Linked DNA regions of Polymorphobacter megasporae. The main gene of each other region encodes a partner of the protein of the gene in region 2 in a complex. Links are inferred from orthologs where the notes say so. Each region holds a gene or a part of one and is shown on either strand. Other genes may lie near its edges. The genes, in order: tsaE and tsaD.

The links.
Region 1: the proteins of tsaD (region 2) and tsaE are in contact, whole or in part, in a crystal structure (PDB 6N9A), measured with the Thermotoga maritima proteins. The link is inferred for Polymorphobacter megasporae from one-to-one orthologs. Residues at the interface, in WP_004082750.1 of Thermotoga maritima: Cys10, Asp11, Arg49, His50, Leu82, Gly84, Gly135, Gly136, Glu154, Thr155, Leu156, Asp157, Asp158, Ser159, Glu162, Asp165, Lys166, Arg169, Leu170, Tyr175, Lys213, Thr214, Leu217, Tyr218, Gln221, Arg222, Asn324; in WP_004082108.1 of Thermotoga maritima: Leu37, Gly38, Lys46, Lys57, Val59, Lys60, Ser61, Thr63, Phe64, Thr65, Leu66, Met67, Val69, Pro71, Tyr82, Arg83, Leu84, Asp86, Asp88, Phe89, Asp93, Ile128, Asp130, Glu131, Arg134.

Annotation. Positions count from the first base shown.
Region 1 is NZ_CP081848.1:1,813,194-1,823,586, reverse strand. What follows is about bases 4,678-7,531. They hold tsaE (tRNA (adenosine(37)-N6)-threonylcarbamoyltransferase complex ATPase subunit type 1 TsaE), read right to left. Parts: upstream 6,401-7,531; coding sequence 5,954-6,400; downstream 4,678-5,953. Other genes in these bases: ahcY (adenosylhomocysteinase), read right to left, coding at 6,925-7,531; KTC28_RS08575 (hypothetical protein), read right to left, coding at 6,400-6,885; KTC28_RS08585 (aminoglycoside phosphotransferase family protein), read right to left, coding at 4,980-5,957; KTC28_RS08590 (nucleotidyltransferase family protein), read right to left, coding at 4,678-4,983. Outside these bases: double-strand break repair helicase AddA, read right to left, coding at 1-1,305; double-strand break repair protein AddB, read right to left, coding at 1,302-4,238; more of KTC28_RS08590, read right to left, coding at 4,225-4,677; more of ahcY, read right to left, coding at 7,532-8,334; KTC28_RS08565 (metallopeptidase family protein), read right to left, coding at 8,441-8,839; KTC28_RS08560 (4a-hydroxytetrahydrobiopterin dehydratase), read left to right, coding at 8,886-9,161; KTC28_RS08555 (YegP family protein), read right to left, coding at 9,178-9,354; KTC28_RS08550 (SIMPL domain-containing protein), read right to left, coding at 9,423-10,301; KTC28_RS08545 (SDR family NAD(P)-dependent oxidoreductase), read right to left, coding at 10,298-10,393. UniProt on the Escherichia coli protein: Required for the formation of a threonylcarbamoyl group on adenosine at position 37 (t(6)A37) in tRNAs that read codons beginning with adenine.
Region 2 is NZ_CP081848.1:864,408-870,419, reverse strand. What follows is about bases 1-2,844. They hold tsaD (tRNA (adenosine(37)-N6)-threonylcarbamoyltransferase complex transferase subunit TsaD), read right to left. Parts: upstream 2,029-2,844; coding sequence 973-2,028; downstream 1-972. Other genes in these bases: hemC (hydroxymethylbilane synthase), read left to right, coding at 2,137-2,844; KTC28_RS04005 (NAD(P)H-dependent glycerol-3-phosphate dehydrogenase), read right to left, coding at 2-976; KTC28_RS04010 (DUF1674 domain-containing protein), read left to right, coding at 1-5. Outside these bases: more of hemC, read left to right, coding at 2,845-3,045; KTC28_RS03990 (uroporphyrinogen-III synthase), read left to right, coding at 3,042-3,719; KTC28_RS03985 (hypothetical protein), read left to right, coding at 3,742-4,755; KTC28_RS03975 (tetratricopeptide repeat protein), read left to right, coding at 5,026-5,925; KTC28_RS03970 (LON peptidase substrate-binding domain-containing protein), read left to right, coding at 5,937-6,012.

The DNA.
Region 1 (10,393 bases), 950 kb from region 2 along the record:
CTTGAAGTCGCCGACGACGAACAAGGTGCGCTGGACGTCACGCGCGCCCTCGCCGTCGAAGAACTCGTCGGTCAGCGCCTCGACGATGTCCCACTGCGCCTCGTTGGTGTCCTGCGCCTCGTCGACGAGCAGGTGGTCGATCCGACGGTCGAGCTTGTAGCGGACCCACGCGCTCGCGCCGTCGCCCTTGAGCAGCGCCGCCGCGCGCGCGATCATGTCGTCGTAGTCGATCACCCCGGCGCGGTGCTTGTGAAGCGCGTACGCCCCGCCGAGCCGCGCGCCGACGCGCAGGTGGCGCGCGGCGTTGGCGACCGCGTCAAGCAAGCGGCGGACGGCGGCGACGGCGGTGATCGCCTCGCACAGCGCGTCGGCGAGGGCGATGTCGGCGGGGTCGGCCTTTTTGCCGCCGGGGACGAGGCTGGCACGGCGCTCGCCGTCCTGCCGATGGAAGACGGTGACGAGCTTGTCGAAATGCTCGGCGCGGACAGCGGGCGAACACGCCAGCCACCAGTGCAGGGTGTCGGCGGAATTGAGCGACGTCGCCCCGGCATGGCGTTCGTAGACCCCCGCAAGATGCGTGAGCGCGCCGGTGTCGATCGCCCCACCCGCCGCCTCGAGCACGTCGTCGGCGTTCCCCTCCCCCGGCAGCCCGAAGGCGCGGCGCAGCTTCGGCTCGAACCCCTGCGGGTTGCCCAGCCCCGCAATCGCATCGTGATGCGCGATCAGCGTCGCCGCGATCGTCGCCAGCCGCGCCTCGCCGCTGGCGATCGCCATCGCCGCGACGTCGGCGAGAAACTCGTCGTCGTCGGCCAGCTCGATCGATTCGGCGAGCACCTGCCCGCGCAGCGCCAGCGCCGAGCGATCGTCGAGCGCGGCAAACCCCGGGGCGATCCCCGCCTCGACCGGAAAGCTCGCCAGCAACGACTGGGCGAATCCGTGGATCGTCTGGACCTGCAACCCACCCTTGGCGTCAAGCACGCGCGCGAACAGCTGACGCGCTCGTGCGCACGTCTCGGGGTCGGTGTCGGCGCGGATCGCGGCGAGGTCGGACTTGAGCTCGTTGTCCCCCGCCGCGACCCAGCCACTTAGCCGGTCGAAAATGCGCGTCTGCATCTCCGCTGCGCCGGCCTTGGTAAAGGTTAGTGCGAGAATGCGTTCGGGCGGTGACCCGGCCAGCAGCAGCCGCAGTACCCGCGCGGTCAGCACCTGCGTCTTGCCGGTCCCCGCCGACGCCGACATCCACGCGCTGCCCGCGGGCGACGCGCCATCGGCCTGGACCGGCAGAAGGTGCTGCAGCCCCCTCACGCGCCGTCCGCCATCTTCGGCCGCCCGAGCCATTCGAGGACGCGCGCGAGCTGGTCGTAGTCGTTGCCCTTGGCGTATTCGGGGTGGAGCTTGGCGGTGAACGCCCCGTCCCCGAGCAGCATGTCGTCGCACAATTTGAGGAAATGCGCCTTGGTCGCGGCGATATGGTCGACCGCCATCGTCACCTCGCTGCGGAATTTGAGCGGGTCGCTCGCCTTGCCGGGGTCAGTCCCGCCGCCGAGCTTCCAGTAGCGCATCGCCCCGACCGGCCCTTTGTCGACCCCCGCGAGCCGCCCCTCCTCGGCGAGCCAGCCGAGCAGGCCCATCTGCAGCGCGAAGCCGCCCGCGACCTGCGCGTGGCTCGGCACGACCCCGGTCTTATAGTCGACGATCGCCAGCGCACCGGTGTCGCTGCGGTCGACCCGGTCGGCGGTTCCGTTCAGCGTGATGCCGCTGGCGAGGTCGAGCACGCCCTTCGCCTCGGCGGCTGCTGGGCTCCAGCCCTCCGCCTCCCACGCCGCCATCGTGCTCGCGACCCAGTCCATCGCCCGCCGGACGCGCGGCGCCCACAGCGCGCGCATCAGCGGATGGCCCGACCATTTAAGCAGCTCGGCCTCGATGAAGCGCGGCAGCGTCGCCGGGTCGGCATCGCCGCGCTTGACCCACTCTTCGAGGATCGAATGAACCGCCGTCCCGCGATCGGCCGCGCTGGCGTCGGCATCGAGCGCATCGAGCGCCCGCAGCCGCAGCATCGTCTGCGCATAATAGCTGTACGGATCAGCCTTCAACCGCTCGGCGGCGGTCACCGAAATGCGGCGCGGACGCAGCGCGGCGGCAGGGGCCGGTGCGGGGCGTGTCGCCGACACCTGCGGGGCAGCGTCGAGTGCGCGGGCGAGACCGAGCAGCGCGTCGTCGGGCCGGATCGCCTCCCCGGCGAGCGCATGGAGCCGTAGCCAGAAACGCGACGGCACCGCGGGCGCGCTCTCGTCGCGCCGAGCACGCGTCAACAGCACCTCGGGACCGCCGAGTGCCGAGACGAAATCGTGCGCGGCGAGCCCGATCCGCCGTTCGAGCGACGGCAGCGCCAGGTGGCTCCGCAGCTTGGGCGCGAGCCACGGGTCGGGCACCGGGCGCGCGGGCCAGACGCCTTCATTCATCCCGCCGAGGATCATCAGGTCGGCGCGCTGGAGCCGTGCCTCGAGCGTGCCGTAGATCGCCAGCCGCGGATGCTTGCCGAACGGCTGGCGGACGGCGGTCTCGAGCAGGAACGCCGCGATCAGCGCCGGGGCGTCGAGCGGCTCGAACGGATTGAGGTGGTGGCCGTGGGTTTCGAGCGCCTCGACCAGCCGGGCGAGCGCGCGACCCTCGGGCCGCGCCCACAGGTCGTCGCCGCACAATGCCTGCGCCGCCTCGCGCAGCGTCGCGACAAGCTCGGCAAACCCGACGAGCGGCGTCGCGAACAGCCGTTCGAGCGGATCGAGCAGCGCCGCGACCTCGGCCCACCACGGCGACAGCCGCGCGTCCTCGGCATCGACCTGCGCCCCGGTCCCGTCGAGCCCCGGCGCCGGTCGGACGCCGCGCAACGCGAGGTCGAGCCGCCGGACCGCGTCGAGCCAGCCGAGCCGGGCGTCGCCGCGCCGGACCAGCGGATGCTTGAGCACCGCGAGCAGCGCCACCGGCGTAAACCCCCGCGCCGCCGCCTCGACCAATGCGAGCAGCAGCGCCCCCGGCGGCGTCACCCGCAACGGCGTCCCCGCCGAATCGTCGACTTCGATCCCCCAGCGCGCGACGTGCGCCGCGACCCGCCGCGCAAGAGCGCGGTCGGGGGTGACGAGCGCCGCAGTCTTGCCCGGCGTGTCGAGCGTCCGGCGCAGCGCGAGCGCGATGACTTGGGCCTCCTCCGCGGGGGTCGCGGCGGTCACCGCATGGACGTGCTCGAACAGCGTCGCGTCGACCGGGGTATGCCGCCAGTCGCCGGTGAATGCTGCCGGGGCCATCGCGCGGGCGACCTCGACCGCGCGCCCGGCAGGCCCGTCGAGCGCGGTGGCGTGGCCCCAGTCGTCGACCTCGCCGCGCGCCACGTCGAGATGGTGGAGCAGCATCTTGAGCGCGAACTGCGGATGCTCCTCGCTATTGCGCGCGGGGTCGGCGTCGTCGTCGGTCACGTGGCAACGGATCGCGCCCCACGCCTCGTCGCTCATCGCCGTGTCGAGTCCCGGCAGCACGACGATCCCCTGCGGCAGCCGTGCGATCACCCGCAGCAGCCGCGCCACCGGCGGCGCGACCCCGGCCATCCCGGCGGCGACGACGAGCCCCGGCGGAGTCGCTTTCCACCGCGCCGCGAGCGCGTCGAGCAGGGCGCGGTTGCGCGTCGCCGGGTCGATCTCATTGTGGCTCGCGAGCAGCGGCGGCCACAGGTCGAGGACAACGCGGAAAAACGCCAGCGTTGCCTCCCAGTGGTGCGCCATGTCGTCGGGGGCGAAGCCGGTCAGCGCGGTGGCGTCGATCTCCTCGAACGCCAGCGCATCGAACGCCGCCGCGAGCTGGTCGGCGAGCCGCAGCGCCTCGATCGCGGTTATCGCACTCGTCCCGTCGCGCCAGCGCCGGACGAGTTGGGCAAGGAGAAGCCGCCGTTTGGTCGGATCGATCGCCAGGGGCAGGTCGGCATCGGCGGCAAGGTCGCCGTCGAAATGCCCAAGCGCTTCGTCGGCGTCGACATCGCCGATCGGCGTCATCCGCGGCAGCAGCAGCCCGCCCCCCGACAGACGCACGAAGGCATCGCCCAGCGCCCGGACCGCGCGTCGGTTGGGCAGCAGCACCTGCGCCCGCGCCAATGCCATCGGGTCGTGCTTCGTCCGTTCGAGCAGCCCCGCCGCGAGCGCATCGACGAACGCGACATGCGGCGGGATCGTGAAGACGTTAACTGTCGGCAAGGATCACTTCGGTTTCGCCGACCGATGCCGGGGTGCCGACGTGGAACCACATCCCGCCGTGGACCGCGCCGAACAGGCGACCGTTCGCCAACGCCTTGTCGTACAACCGGTTGAGCGAAAACGCCTCGATCGGCTCACCCTCGAACAGCCGCTTCGACAGCACCTGGACGCCCGAGAAGACGTATGGCGCCACGCGATGCTCGACGCGCCGCCGCAGCCGTCCCATCGGGTTCATGTAGAAGTCGCCGCGCCCCTCGTAACCGCTCGCGCGCGCCAGCGGCACGAGCAGCAGCAGCGCGTCCATCGTCCCGTCGTCCCAGCGCTGCGCGAGCAGCTTGAGCGTGTCGATCGAGCCGTCGACCCAGAGATTGTCGCTGTTGATGACGTAGAACGGGTCGCAGTCGATCAGCGGCAGCGCCTTGGTCACACCGCCCCCGGTTTCGAGCAGGGCGCCGCGTTCGTCGGAGATGACGACCTCGGGACCGTCGCGGCTGGCGAGATGCGCTTCGACCTGCTCGGCGAAATAATGGACATTGACCACCGCCCGCGCGACGCCGGCAGCAGTGAGGTGATCGAGCGCCCGGTCGAGCAACGATCGCCCCGCGACCTCGACGAGCGGCTTCGGCCGCGTCGCGGTCAACGGCCGCATCCGCTTGCCGAGCCCGGCCGCGAGCACCATCGCCGTCGTCGGCACGACGACATCGACCGCGGGCCGCAACGCAAGGGGGGTGCTGAACCGGCTCACGTCCACGCCTCCGCGCGCGCCGCCACCGGCACGTTGGCGTCGAACCAGTCGCGGACCGGTGTGAGCGCCGGATGGGCAAAATTACGGTCGAGCAGCCCCCACATCCGTGGGTGGCGCTCGACGTATCCAGCGCGGCCGTCGCGGTCGCGGAGCCGGGTGAAGATACCAAGAATCTTCGTATTTCGCTGCGCCCCGAGGATTTCATACGCGGCGCGGAAGGCAGCGACATCGTCGATCCCGCGCGCGTCGACATAGCGGGCAATCATCGCTTCCTCGAGGTCGCGGGGCACATCGCGGCGCGCATCCTGGAGCAACGAGACGAGGTCGTACGCCGGGTGCCCGGCGAGCGCGTCCTGAAAGTCGAGCAGGCCGAGCCCGAGCAGCCCGGGACGGTCGAGCAGCATCAGATTGTCGGCGTGATAATCGCGCAGCGTGAGCACCGGAGCCGCCGCCGTCGCCGCGACGACCCCCGGCCATGTCGCACGCCACGCATCGTCATAGCCGGGGGCCTCGGCAAGACCGACCGCAGGGAGATACCACTCGGGGAACAGCCGCACTTCGCGCAGCATCACCGCCTCGTCGTACGGCGCCAGCGGCGGTGCGGGCTGGACGTGGAGCGCGGCGAGCAGGTCGATTGCCTGCGCGTAGGTTGCCGCTTCGCGCTCGGGCGCGGCGGCGAGCACCGGGGTCAACCGGTCGTCGCCGAAGTCCTCGAGCAGGACGAGCCCGGCGTCGAGATCGACCCCGATCGGCTGCGGCGCCGAAAAGCCCATCGCGGCGAGATGCCCGCCGACATCGAGAAACGGCCGGCTGTCTTCGGTTGCAGGCGGCGCGTCCATCAGCACCGCCGTGCGGTCGCCGTCGATGATGCGGAAGTAGCGGCGGAACGAGGCATCGCCGGCAAGCGGGCGGATTTCAGCGCCCGCCCAGCCGTTCGCCGCAAGGAATGCGGGGGCGGCGAGAGGCGGGATCATCGCTGGCGATTGGGAGGGGGAGGCCATCGCCCCTCCCATGACTTCGGGACGGTCGCTGTCAAGGTCCGCGTCGCGTCACCCGCCCCGTCGAGCCGCAAGTGAAGCGCTTCGGGCAGGCGACTGCCGAGCCGCTCGGGCCATTCGACCAGCACCGCCGCGGTGTCCCAGACGTCGTCGAGCCCGAGCGCCTCCGCCTCGTCCGCCGAGCCGAGCCGGTAGAGATCGACGTGCCAGACCGGCGGGACGGTGTCGTAGGTCTGGACGAGGGTGAACGACGGCGACGGCACCTCCCCGCTCCAGCCGAGCCCGCGCAGCACCCCCCGCGCAAACGTCGTCTTGCCCGCACCGAGGTCGCCGAATAGGGCGACAACATCGCCGGGACGAAGGACGGCGGCGAGGCGTGCGGCGAGGGCTTCGAGCGCGGCCGGATCGAGCAGGCCAATCACTCTTCGGCGGCTTGGGTTGGCGTCTTCGTCGTCTCTTCGCCGAAATTAAACCCGGCATCGACGCGCATCAACTGCCGCGAGACCCGCTCGAACATCGTCGACACCGGGTCGCCTGAAAACAGCACATAGCGCATCAGGTTTTCGACCGCGAGCTGCTGGCGCTTGTAATGGCTGTAAATCCCGTAGGCGAGCGCAGCGACCCCGGTAATCGTCGTCTGCACGATCGCCGATTTAAAGAATTCGCGGCTGTAACCGATGTCGCCGGTGATCACCGCCACCGACGGCCAGATCAACACCGCGAGGCCGAACATCAGGGCGACAACGAACGCGACCTTGTTAAGCAAGCCGTAGCTGCGTGCCTTGATGAACAGGTCGCAGATCATCGCGAGCCGATCGGCGTCAGCGGCCGCATGCCAACGCTTGTGGGCATAGTCGACGAGCATTCGAGCGCTCGTCTTGTTCGGGGAGAAAATGGCCGCCACGCGATTGATCCTAGACCGGACGCGTGGCGGCGACAAAGCTTAGTAGCGGTAGTGATCCGGCTTGAACGGCCCTTCCACCGGAACGCCGATATAGCCCGCCTGCTTCGACGTCAGCTTGGTCAGCTTGACGCCCAGCTTGTCGAGGTGGAGCGCGGCGACCTTTTCGTCGAGGTGCTTGGGCAAGACGTAGACATCGTTCTCATACTGCTCGGGGCGGGTATAGAGTTCGATCTGCGCCAGCGTCTGGTTGGTGAAGCTCGCCGACATGACGAAGCTCGGGTGGCCGGTCGCGTTGCCGAGATTGACCAGGCGACCCTTCGACAGAATGATGATCTGCTTGCCGTCGGGGAACTCGACGAGGTCGACCTGCGGCTTGACCTCGGTCCACTTGTAGTTCGACAGCGCGGCGATCTGGATCTCGCTGTCGAAGTGGCCGATGTTGCAGACGATCGCCATATTCTTCATGCCCGCCATGTGCTCGGCGGTGATGACGTCGGCGTTGCCGGTGGCGGTGACGAAGATGTCGGAGCGGGTGACCGCCTCCTCCATCGTCACGACCTCGAAGCCCTCCATCGCCGCCTGCAACGCGCAGATCGGGTCGACTTCGGTAACGAGGACGCGCGCGCCGCCGTTACGGAGCGACTGGGCCGAACCCTTGCCGACATCGCCGAAGCCGGCGACGGTCGCGACCTTACCCGCGAGCATGACGTCGGTGCCGCGGCGGATGGCGTCGACCAGCGATTCCTTACAGCCATACAGGTTGTCGAACTTCGACTTGGTGACGCTGTCGTTGACGTTGATCGCGGGGAACGGCAGTTCGCCCTTCTTGGCGATCGCGTACAGGCGATGGACTCCGGTGGTGGTTTCCTCCGACACGCCCTTAATATTCTTGACGGTCTCGGTGAGATAGCCGGGACGCGCGGCGATGTACGCCTTGAGCGCGCGCTGCATCTCGATCTCTTCCTCGTTCTCGGGCTCGGGCATCGTCGCGCCCGCTTCGAGCTTCGCTCCCCACAGCGCGAACATCGTGGCGTCGCCGCCGTCGTCGAGGATCATGTTGCAGGTGGCATCGCCCCAGTCGAAGATGCGGCCGACATAGTCCCAATAATCGGCGAGGCTCTCGCCCTTGATCGCGAACACCGGCACGCCGGACGCGGCGATCGCGGCGGCGGCATGGTCCTGCGTCGAATAGATATTGCACGTCGCCCAGCGGACTTCGGCACCAAGCGCGGTCAGCGTCTCGATCAGCACCGCGGTCTGGATCGTCATGTGGAGCGACCCGGTGATGCGCGCGCCGGTCAGCGGCTTGGTCGTGCCGAACTCTTCGCGCAGCGACATCAGGCCGGGCATCTCGGTCTCGGCGATGTCGATCTCGCGGCGGCCGAAGCCGGCGAGGGCGATGTCGGCGATGACATAGTCGTGTAGGGCGTCGATCGGCTGGGTGGCCATGCTGTGTGCTCCGAAAGGGTTGGCGTCGCCCTACCGGGGACCTGACGCCGGAGCAAGTATAAAGATATCCTTATATGCCGAACGGGACCGGCCTGCCGCGCAAACGTCAGTCGAGTTCGGCTTCGATCCGCTCCATGTCGTCGTCGCTCAGCCCGAAGTGATGCCCGACTTCGTGGACCAGCACATGCGTCACCAAGGCATCGAGCGTCTCTCCCGATTCGCACCATTCATCGAGCAGCGGGCGGCGGTAGAGGAAGATGATGTCGGGCAACGCGCCGGTCGGCTCGTCGCCCTTCATGCCGACATGGCGGCCCTGATAAAGGCCGAGGATGTCGAACTCGGTCTCGAGGCCCATCTCGCGGATGACGTCGGCATCGGGGAAGTCCTCGACGCGAAGCAGCACCGGGCCGAGCCAGTCGCGGAACTGGTCGGGGAGCCGTTCGATCGCGGCCTGCGCCAGCGCGTCGATGTCGGCGAGGCTCGGCGGGGTTTGACCTTGGCGCATGGTGGTCGGCATAGGCGAGGCAACGCCGTTCGCCAAGGAACCCGACATGATCCCCAGACTGATCGACGCCGAAATTGCGCTCGCGCTGGTCGGGCTGCCCGGCTGGAACCGCGACGGCGATCATATCGTCCGCGCGTACAAGTTCGCCGACTTCACTCACGCCTTCGCGTTCATGACGCGCGTCGCCCTGCTCGCCGAAAAGGCCGATCACCACCCCGAATGGTCTAACGTCTACAACAAGCTCGAGGTGCGGCTGACGACCCACGACGCGGGCGGACTAACGCAGCGCGACGTCGATCTGGCGACAGCAATCGACGCGTAGGGCGGCGACGCGCCTTCTAGCTGATGTCTTCGGTCGGCGCGGTCGGCCCATTCTTCTTGATCGACTCGATCGCGTTCATCGCCGACGCCTTCGAAGAATAGCCTTCGGTCGAGAACATGACCTCGCTGTTGTATTTGAAGCGGACGCGGAACTCGCCCGCTTTATCCTTGTAGACCTCGAACTTGTGCGCCATCGCCGATTCTCCTGTCGAACGGCCTCAAGGTCACCCGACGCGTTTGTCGGGTCAAGCGCCGTGCAGCGTCAAGGCAGCAGCGCATAGACGACACACGCCGACGCCTGCAGCCGCTCCATCGGCGGTTGCAGAGTTATCTGGACGGTCTCGGCCGCCTGATCGAGCGACGGCGCGGGTGGCGGGGGTGGAGGCGGCGCGGGGGCCGCCATCATCATCCGCCCCGATACTCTGATGTCATTCGGTCGCTCGACATCGGTCGGCTGCGATCCGCCAACGTAGCTCGGCCAGCCGGCGAAGACCTGCGTCTGGCAGACCCCGCCGCTCAGATCGACGATCTTGGGTGCACCGAGCCGCCCGCCGCTCGCCTCGACCGACAGCCGCGCGCGATGGAGCGCGTCCTTCGCCGCTTCGCCCTGGAGCCACGTCTTTGTCGCGTTGTCGGGTTCGAGCGAGAAATACACCTGCGCGATCGAGGTCGGTTTCGCCGCGACGACGGTGCGATAAGCGCGTTCGAGCACCGCCATGTCGCGCACTGCGACCGACAGCACCGCAGTCACCTCGTAGCGGTCGATCTTGTCGGCACGCTCGTTGTCGACGAGCTTCCCGTCTTTCTCGCGGTACTGATCGTAGAGCGGGCGGGTGCGGAAGGTGGTCGTCAACTGAACGCGTTCGGCACCGAGCGCGCGGAGGCTCTGGTCGAGTTCGCGGACGCGCTTCGCCGCGGCGTTGCTCGCCGCCGTGACGTCGTGCTCGACCGCGCTGAACTGCGCGCTGAAGCTGGCGCGATTTGCCGGCACCTCGGTCCGGACTTCTCCGAGCGACGCGACCACCGGTTCGCGCATCCACCACGGCGCGGGAACGAAGCGCTGGCCGAGTTCGGCAGGCGGCACCTGCGCCACCGCCGGGCCGCCGATCAGCAGCGCGGCGGCGACCAGCGCGCGTTTCATCGCGGTGCCATGCGGATCGCGCCGTCGAGGCGGACATCTTCGCCGTTGAAGTAGGAGTTGCGGCACATCTCGAGCGCGAGGCTCGCATATTC
Region 2 (6,012 bases):
TCTAGACCTCGGCGCGGAGCGGGCGGCTAAGGAGTTGTAATATGGTCGCTTCGACGCTCAGCGAGCCGTCGAGGAGCCCGGCCACCGCAGCCACGATCGGCATTTCGACTCCCCGCGCCACTGCCGCTGCCGCGAGAACCGGCGCGGACGCGGCGCCCTCGGCGACCGTCCGCCCGGTCGCGGGAGGTCGCCCCTCGCCAAGCGCAACCCCGAGGGTGAAGTTTCGCGACGCGGTCCCGGTACACGTCAGGACGAGGTCGCCGAGCCCCGACAGCCCGCCCAATGTCGCCGCGCTCGCCCCGCAGGCGAGCCCGTAGCGGAGCATTTCGGCGAACCCGCGGGTGATCACCGCCGCCCGGGCATTGTCGCCGAGGCGGCGTCCGGCGACGACCCCGCAGGCGATCGCGAGGACGTTCTTGACCGCCCCGCCAATGCATGCACCCACGACGTCGGCGCTGTAATAGGGGCGGAAGGCAGGCAGGGCGAGCCGCTGGCACAGAGCTTGGCCGAGGGCTTCATCGGCGCAGGCGAGCGTCACCGCGGTCGGCAGCCCTGCGGCGACCTCATGCGCAAAGGTCGGCCCCGACAGCACCGCGAGCGGCCAGCCGGGCAGGGCCTCGGTAGCGACCTCAGCCATCGACCGGCCGCCCGGCGCGATGCCCTTGGCGCAGAGGATCAGCGGGCGGGCGGATTGCTCAGCGAGACCCGCGAGCACCGCCGCCATCGCTTGCGCCGGGGTGACGATCAGCAGCGCATCGGCGTCGGCCAGCCCGTCGAGCGCCGGGACCGCGACGATCGACGGGGACAGCACGATGCCGGGCAGGAACAGCGCGTTGACGTGGTCGGCGTTGATCCCGGCGACGACTTCGGCCTCGCGGGCCCAGAGCGTCGTCCGAGCCCCTCCCGCCGCCGCGACCTGCGCCAGCGCAGTGCCCCATGCGCCGCCGCCGACGACCCCGATTGTCGTCAGGCTCACGCCTTGACCCCGGCGCCGCGAACCGGCTCGGCGGCGGGGTCGAGCGGCCAGCGCGGACGGGCGACCGCGTCGAGCCCGTCGACCAGGCCGAGCGCGAGCCTCTCGGCCCCGGCCCATGCGATCATCGCGGCATTGTCGGTACACAGCCACAGCGGCGGCGCGATGAACGGCAGCCCGCGGCTCGCGGCGAGCCCTGTCAGCGCCGCGCGGATCGCGCCGTTGGCGGCGACTCCCCCGGCAACGACCAGCGCCGTCGCCTCGGGCATCCGCGCCATCGCGCGCACTGTCCGGTCGAGCAGGCAATCGACGACAGCAGCTTGAAACCCGGCGGCAAGGTCGGCGGCGTCGGTCGCGGTCAACGTCGGCAGTGCATCGCGGGCGCGCAGGACCGCCGACTTCAATCCAGCGAAAGAGAAATGCGGCTCGGGCGAGCCGAGCAACGGGCGCGGTAGCTTGAAGCGCGCGGGGTCGCCCGACCGCGCCGCCGCCTCGACCGCCGGACCGCCGGGAAAGCCGAGGCCGAGCAGCTTCGCGACCTTGTCGAACGCCTCCCCCGCCGCGTCATCGATCGTCGTCGCCAGCCGCCGGTAGCGCGCGACGCCGTCGACCGCGAGCAGCTGGCAATGCCCGCCCGACACCAGCAGGAGGAGATACGGAAAGGCCAGCCCGGGATCGACCAGACGCGGCGACAGCGCATGGCCTTCGAGATGGTTGATCGCGAGCAGCGGCTTGTTCGCGGCGAAGGCGAGCGCCTTGCCCGTCACCAGCCCGACCATCACTCCGCCGATCAGCCCCGGCCCGGCGGTCGCGGCGATCGCATCGACCTCGCGGAGCGTGACGCCGCCGTCGGCCAGCACCCGCTCGATCATCGGCGTCAGCACCTCGACATGCGCCCGCGCGGCGATTTCGGGGACGACCCCGCCGAACGGGCGATGCGCCGCGTCCTGGCTCGCGACCGCCTGCGCGACGATCGTCCGGTCGCCGCGAACCAGCGCGACGGCAGTCTCGTCGCACGACGATTCGATACCGAGGATGAGGGGAAATCCGGTCACTTGCCGCCCTATAGCGCGTTCCACGCGCTGCGTCGCATAACCGCGCCGGTCGTTGCAATCGCCCGCGAATCTTGCCAATCGCCGCCGTCGCTTGCACAAGGATTCGCGATGAAAACCCTCAAGCTCGGTACGCGCGGCTCGCCGCTGGCTCTGGCGCAGGCGCATATGGTCCGCGATGCGCTCGTCGCGGCACACGATGTCGCGGTCGAGATCGTCGTCGTCGTCACCACCGGCGACCGCGTCCAGGACCGCCCGCTCGCCGAGATCGGCGGCAAGGCGCTGTGGACCAAGGAGCTCGACGCCGCCCTGCTCGATGGGCGGATCGATCTCGCGGTCCATTCGATGAAGGACGTCGAGACGCGCCTCGCCGATGGCATCGTCATCGCCGCGATGCTGCCGCGCGCCGACGTCCGCGACCGGCTGATTGGCGCGGCGAGCCTCGAGGCTCTGCCCGAGGGCGCTCGGCTCGGAACATCATCGCCGCGCCGCGCGGCGCAGCTCCTCGGCGAGCGCCCCGACATCGTCATCGTGCCCCTGCGCGGCAATGTCGCAACGCGGCTGGCGAAGATCGCCGCGGGCGAGGCTGACGCGACGTTGCTCGCGGCGGCGGGGCTCGATCGGCTCGGCATCGCCGAAGGCGTCGCGCTGCCGCTCTCGACGGTGCTCCCCGCGCCGGCGCAGGGCGCGGTCGGGATGACGTGTCGCGCGGGCGACGATGAGGTCGCGGCGCTGCTGGCGGCCATTGACGACGTCCCGACCCACTCTGCTGTCCTGCTCGAACGCCGCTTCCTCGCCGCGCTTGCCGCCGACTGCCATAGCTCGGTTGCCGCTTATGCGCAGATCGAAGGCGGCCGCGTCGTCTTCCGCGCCGAAATCCTGTTGCCCGACGGCAGCGAGCGGCAGGGCGGCGCATTTGACCGCAGCGCCGAAGACGCCGCCGCCGAGGTCGATGCGCTGGCGGCATATTTGCTCGGTGCCGCCAGCCCCGAATTGCGCGGGCTGTTCGGCGGGCAGTGACACGGATTCTCGTCACACGCCCGGGCGGAGCGACACCGCAATGGGCGACGCTGGGGACGGTGATCGAGGCGCCGCTCCTGCGGATCGAAGCGCGGCCGTGGTCTCCGCTCGCTGTCGAACCCGAGGCGATCGCCCTGACCAGTGCCAACGGCGTTCGTTGCGCCGGGAGCGGTGCCGAACGCTATTTCGGCCTGCCAGCCTTCGCCGTCGGGGCGGCGACCGCCGAGGCGGCGCGCGCGGCAGGTTGGCGCGAGGTTCGGGCTGGTGCGGGTACTGGTGCGGCCATGTTCGCCAGCGTTGCGGCCGCTGGATTGACGCGCATTCTTCACCTCGCCGGAGTCGATCGCATCACTGCGGCGTTTCCGCCGGGACTTAGCGTCGAGGTCCGCGAGGTCTATGCGGCGGTACCGGTCGACTTGCCGCCCGCCGTCGTGGCGGCGCTCGCGGCAGGAGCGATCGACGTCGTCCCGCTCTATTCGCCACGCTCCGCCGGGGCGTTTTCGTGCGCGGTCGACGCTGCTGGGATCGCCCGGAATACGCTGCGACTCGTCGCGATCAGCCCCGCCGCCGCTGCTGCTGCCGGAGCCGGATGGCGCTCGGTCGCAATCGCCGCTGCGCCGACCGACGACGCACTCTTTGCGGCTGCGGCAGTCGTGTGCGACAAAGCCTCATGACGGTCACCCGCGGAGTATGACGATGGAACCGTTCGATACGGGCCGCGGCGGGAGCGATCTGTCTGGCGCGCGCCTCGACCAGATGCGCAGCCGCGCCGTGCCGGTTGCCGCGCGCCCGCAACGTGCTGTCTTTGCGTGGGTACTCGTCGCCGCGCTGCTCGCCTTCGCACTCGGCCTGATCGCCAATCCGTGGTTCGAACGGTCCGTTCGCAGTCGTCTGCCCGGCTTCGCTCCGACCGTCGCGCCGACGGTCGCGGATCTCGCTACCCTCGATGCCCGGATCGCCGCAATCGAAGCCCGTCCCGCCGTCGTCGTGCCAAATGGTGACGCAGCTGCCATTGGTGCGAGTGGCGAGCGCCTCGCGCGGCTCGAGGGGACGGTCGCGACGCTCGGCGCGACTGTCCCCGCTGCGACTGGGCGGACCGACAAGATCGCGACTGACCTCGCGGCGTTGATCGCGCGAATCGACTCGGGTGCAGCCGCGACCGCCGCGGCGCTCGCCAGCGCGACGACCGCCGCCGACCGCGCGCAGGCAATGCTTGTCACGGGCGCGGTCCGGCGGCAGTTGACCGAGGGCACCCGGCTCGGTGCGCTTGAGCCGGCGCTGCGGCGGTCGTTCGGCCCGCGCTCCGCCGCCGCGGTCGATGCGGTCACCGTGCTCGGTTCCAACCCGGTGACGCTGCCCGGGTTGCGCAGCGGGCTTGAGCAATTGCGGCCAGCGTTGGGCGCGGCGATAACGACGGTGCCGCAGAGCTGGTGGGATGGCTTTCGCGACAGTCTTGCCGGCGTCGTCGTGCGTCCGGGGACGGCATCCACCGGGAACCCGGCGCGGGTCGACCGCGCGGCGGCGGCGCTCGCGGCGGGCAATGTCACAGCTGCCGCCGCCGAGATCAACGCACTCCCCGCTGCGCAGCGATCAAAGGCACAGTCGTGGCTCGCCGCCGCTGACCGTTATGACGCCGGATGGCGCGGCATGGCGGCGCTAGAGACGTTGCTGCTCGACCCGTCGCCGGCGTCGACGCTTGCTGTCAACTGACTAAGTCGCCCGGCCGAAGCCAAAGCGAAAATGGAGCGGGCGAAGGGATTCGAACCCTCGACCCCGACCTTGGCAAGGTCGTGCTCTACCCCTGAGCTACGCCCGCTCGGCGGAAGCGCTGGTTTGACCTGCGCTTCGGGAGACGGCTCGCTACAGCAGGTCGGCGGCGGGGGCAAGCCTGAAATCGGGTAGGGCTGCGGTTCCGACCAGCCTTGGCAAGCACCGCACCCGACCCCCATATGCCGGGACCGAACAACGGAGTCATCGCGCGTGGCCAGCCTGTCGTCCCCCCAATCCGAAAAAGCCAGCATCGAGGCGTTCAAGCGCGACGTCATCGACGCGTCGGCGACCGCGCTGGTCCTCGTCGATTTCTGGGCCGAGTGGTGCGGCCCCTGCAAGACGCTGACCCCCCTCCTCGAACGGATCGTCGCCGCGCACGCGCCGCGGGTAAAGCTGGTCAAGATCGACATCGACAAGAACCCAGCCATCAGCGCGCAGTTCCGCATCCAGTCGATCCCGACCGTCTACGCCTTCCTCCGCGGCCAGCCGGTCGATGGCTTTCAGGGTGCCCTGAGCGAGCGCGAAATCAACACTTTCGTCGATCGTCTGCTCGCCGCCGTGCCGCCCGCGCCCGGTGACCCCGAGGTGGAAATCAAGGAGATGATTGCTGCCGCCAACGAAGCGCTCGACGAGGGCGAGGCGGCGGAGGCGGCGGAGATGTTCAGCGTGCTGGCGCAGGAGTTCCCGGACCGCGTCGAGATCATCGCAGGTTATGCCCGCGCGCTTGTCGCGCTCGGCCAGCATGAGGCGGCGGACACCGCGCTGGCCGCCCTCGCGCCCGATGCAAAGGATCCGACGCTCGCCCAGACGCGCGCCGCGATCGCGCTGGCTAAGGACGCGGTGCCGGTCGACGACCTCGCCGGGCTAGCCGCGCGTGTCGCCGCCGATCCTGGCGATCATGCCGGTGCGGTCGAGCTCGCTGGCGGCTTGATGGCGCGGGGAGACCGCGATGGCGCGGCCGACGTTCTGCTTGCAAGCATCGCCGGCGACCGCGACGCGAATGAAGGTGCGGCGAAGGCGCGGTTGCTCAAAATGCTCGAAGCTGCCGGCTTTACCGACCCCTGGGCTGCGGCGGTGCGCCGCCGCCTGTCGACGATCCTGTTCGCCTGATCGTATAAGCAATGATGGACACGCCCGATCCCGGCCCCGACGAGGAGATGACGATGCTGCCGACCGTCTTGCCGGTTTTCCCGATCG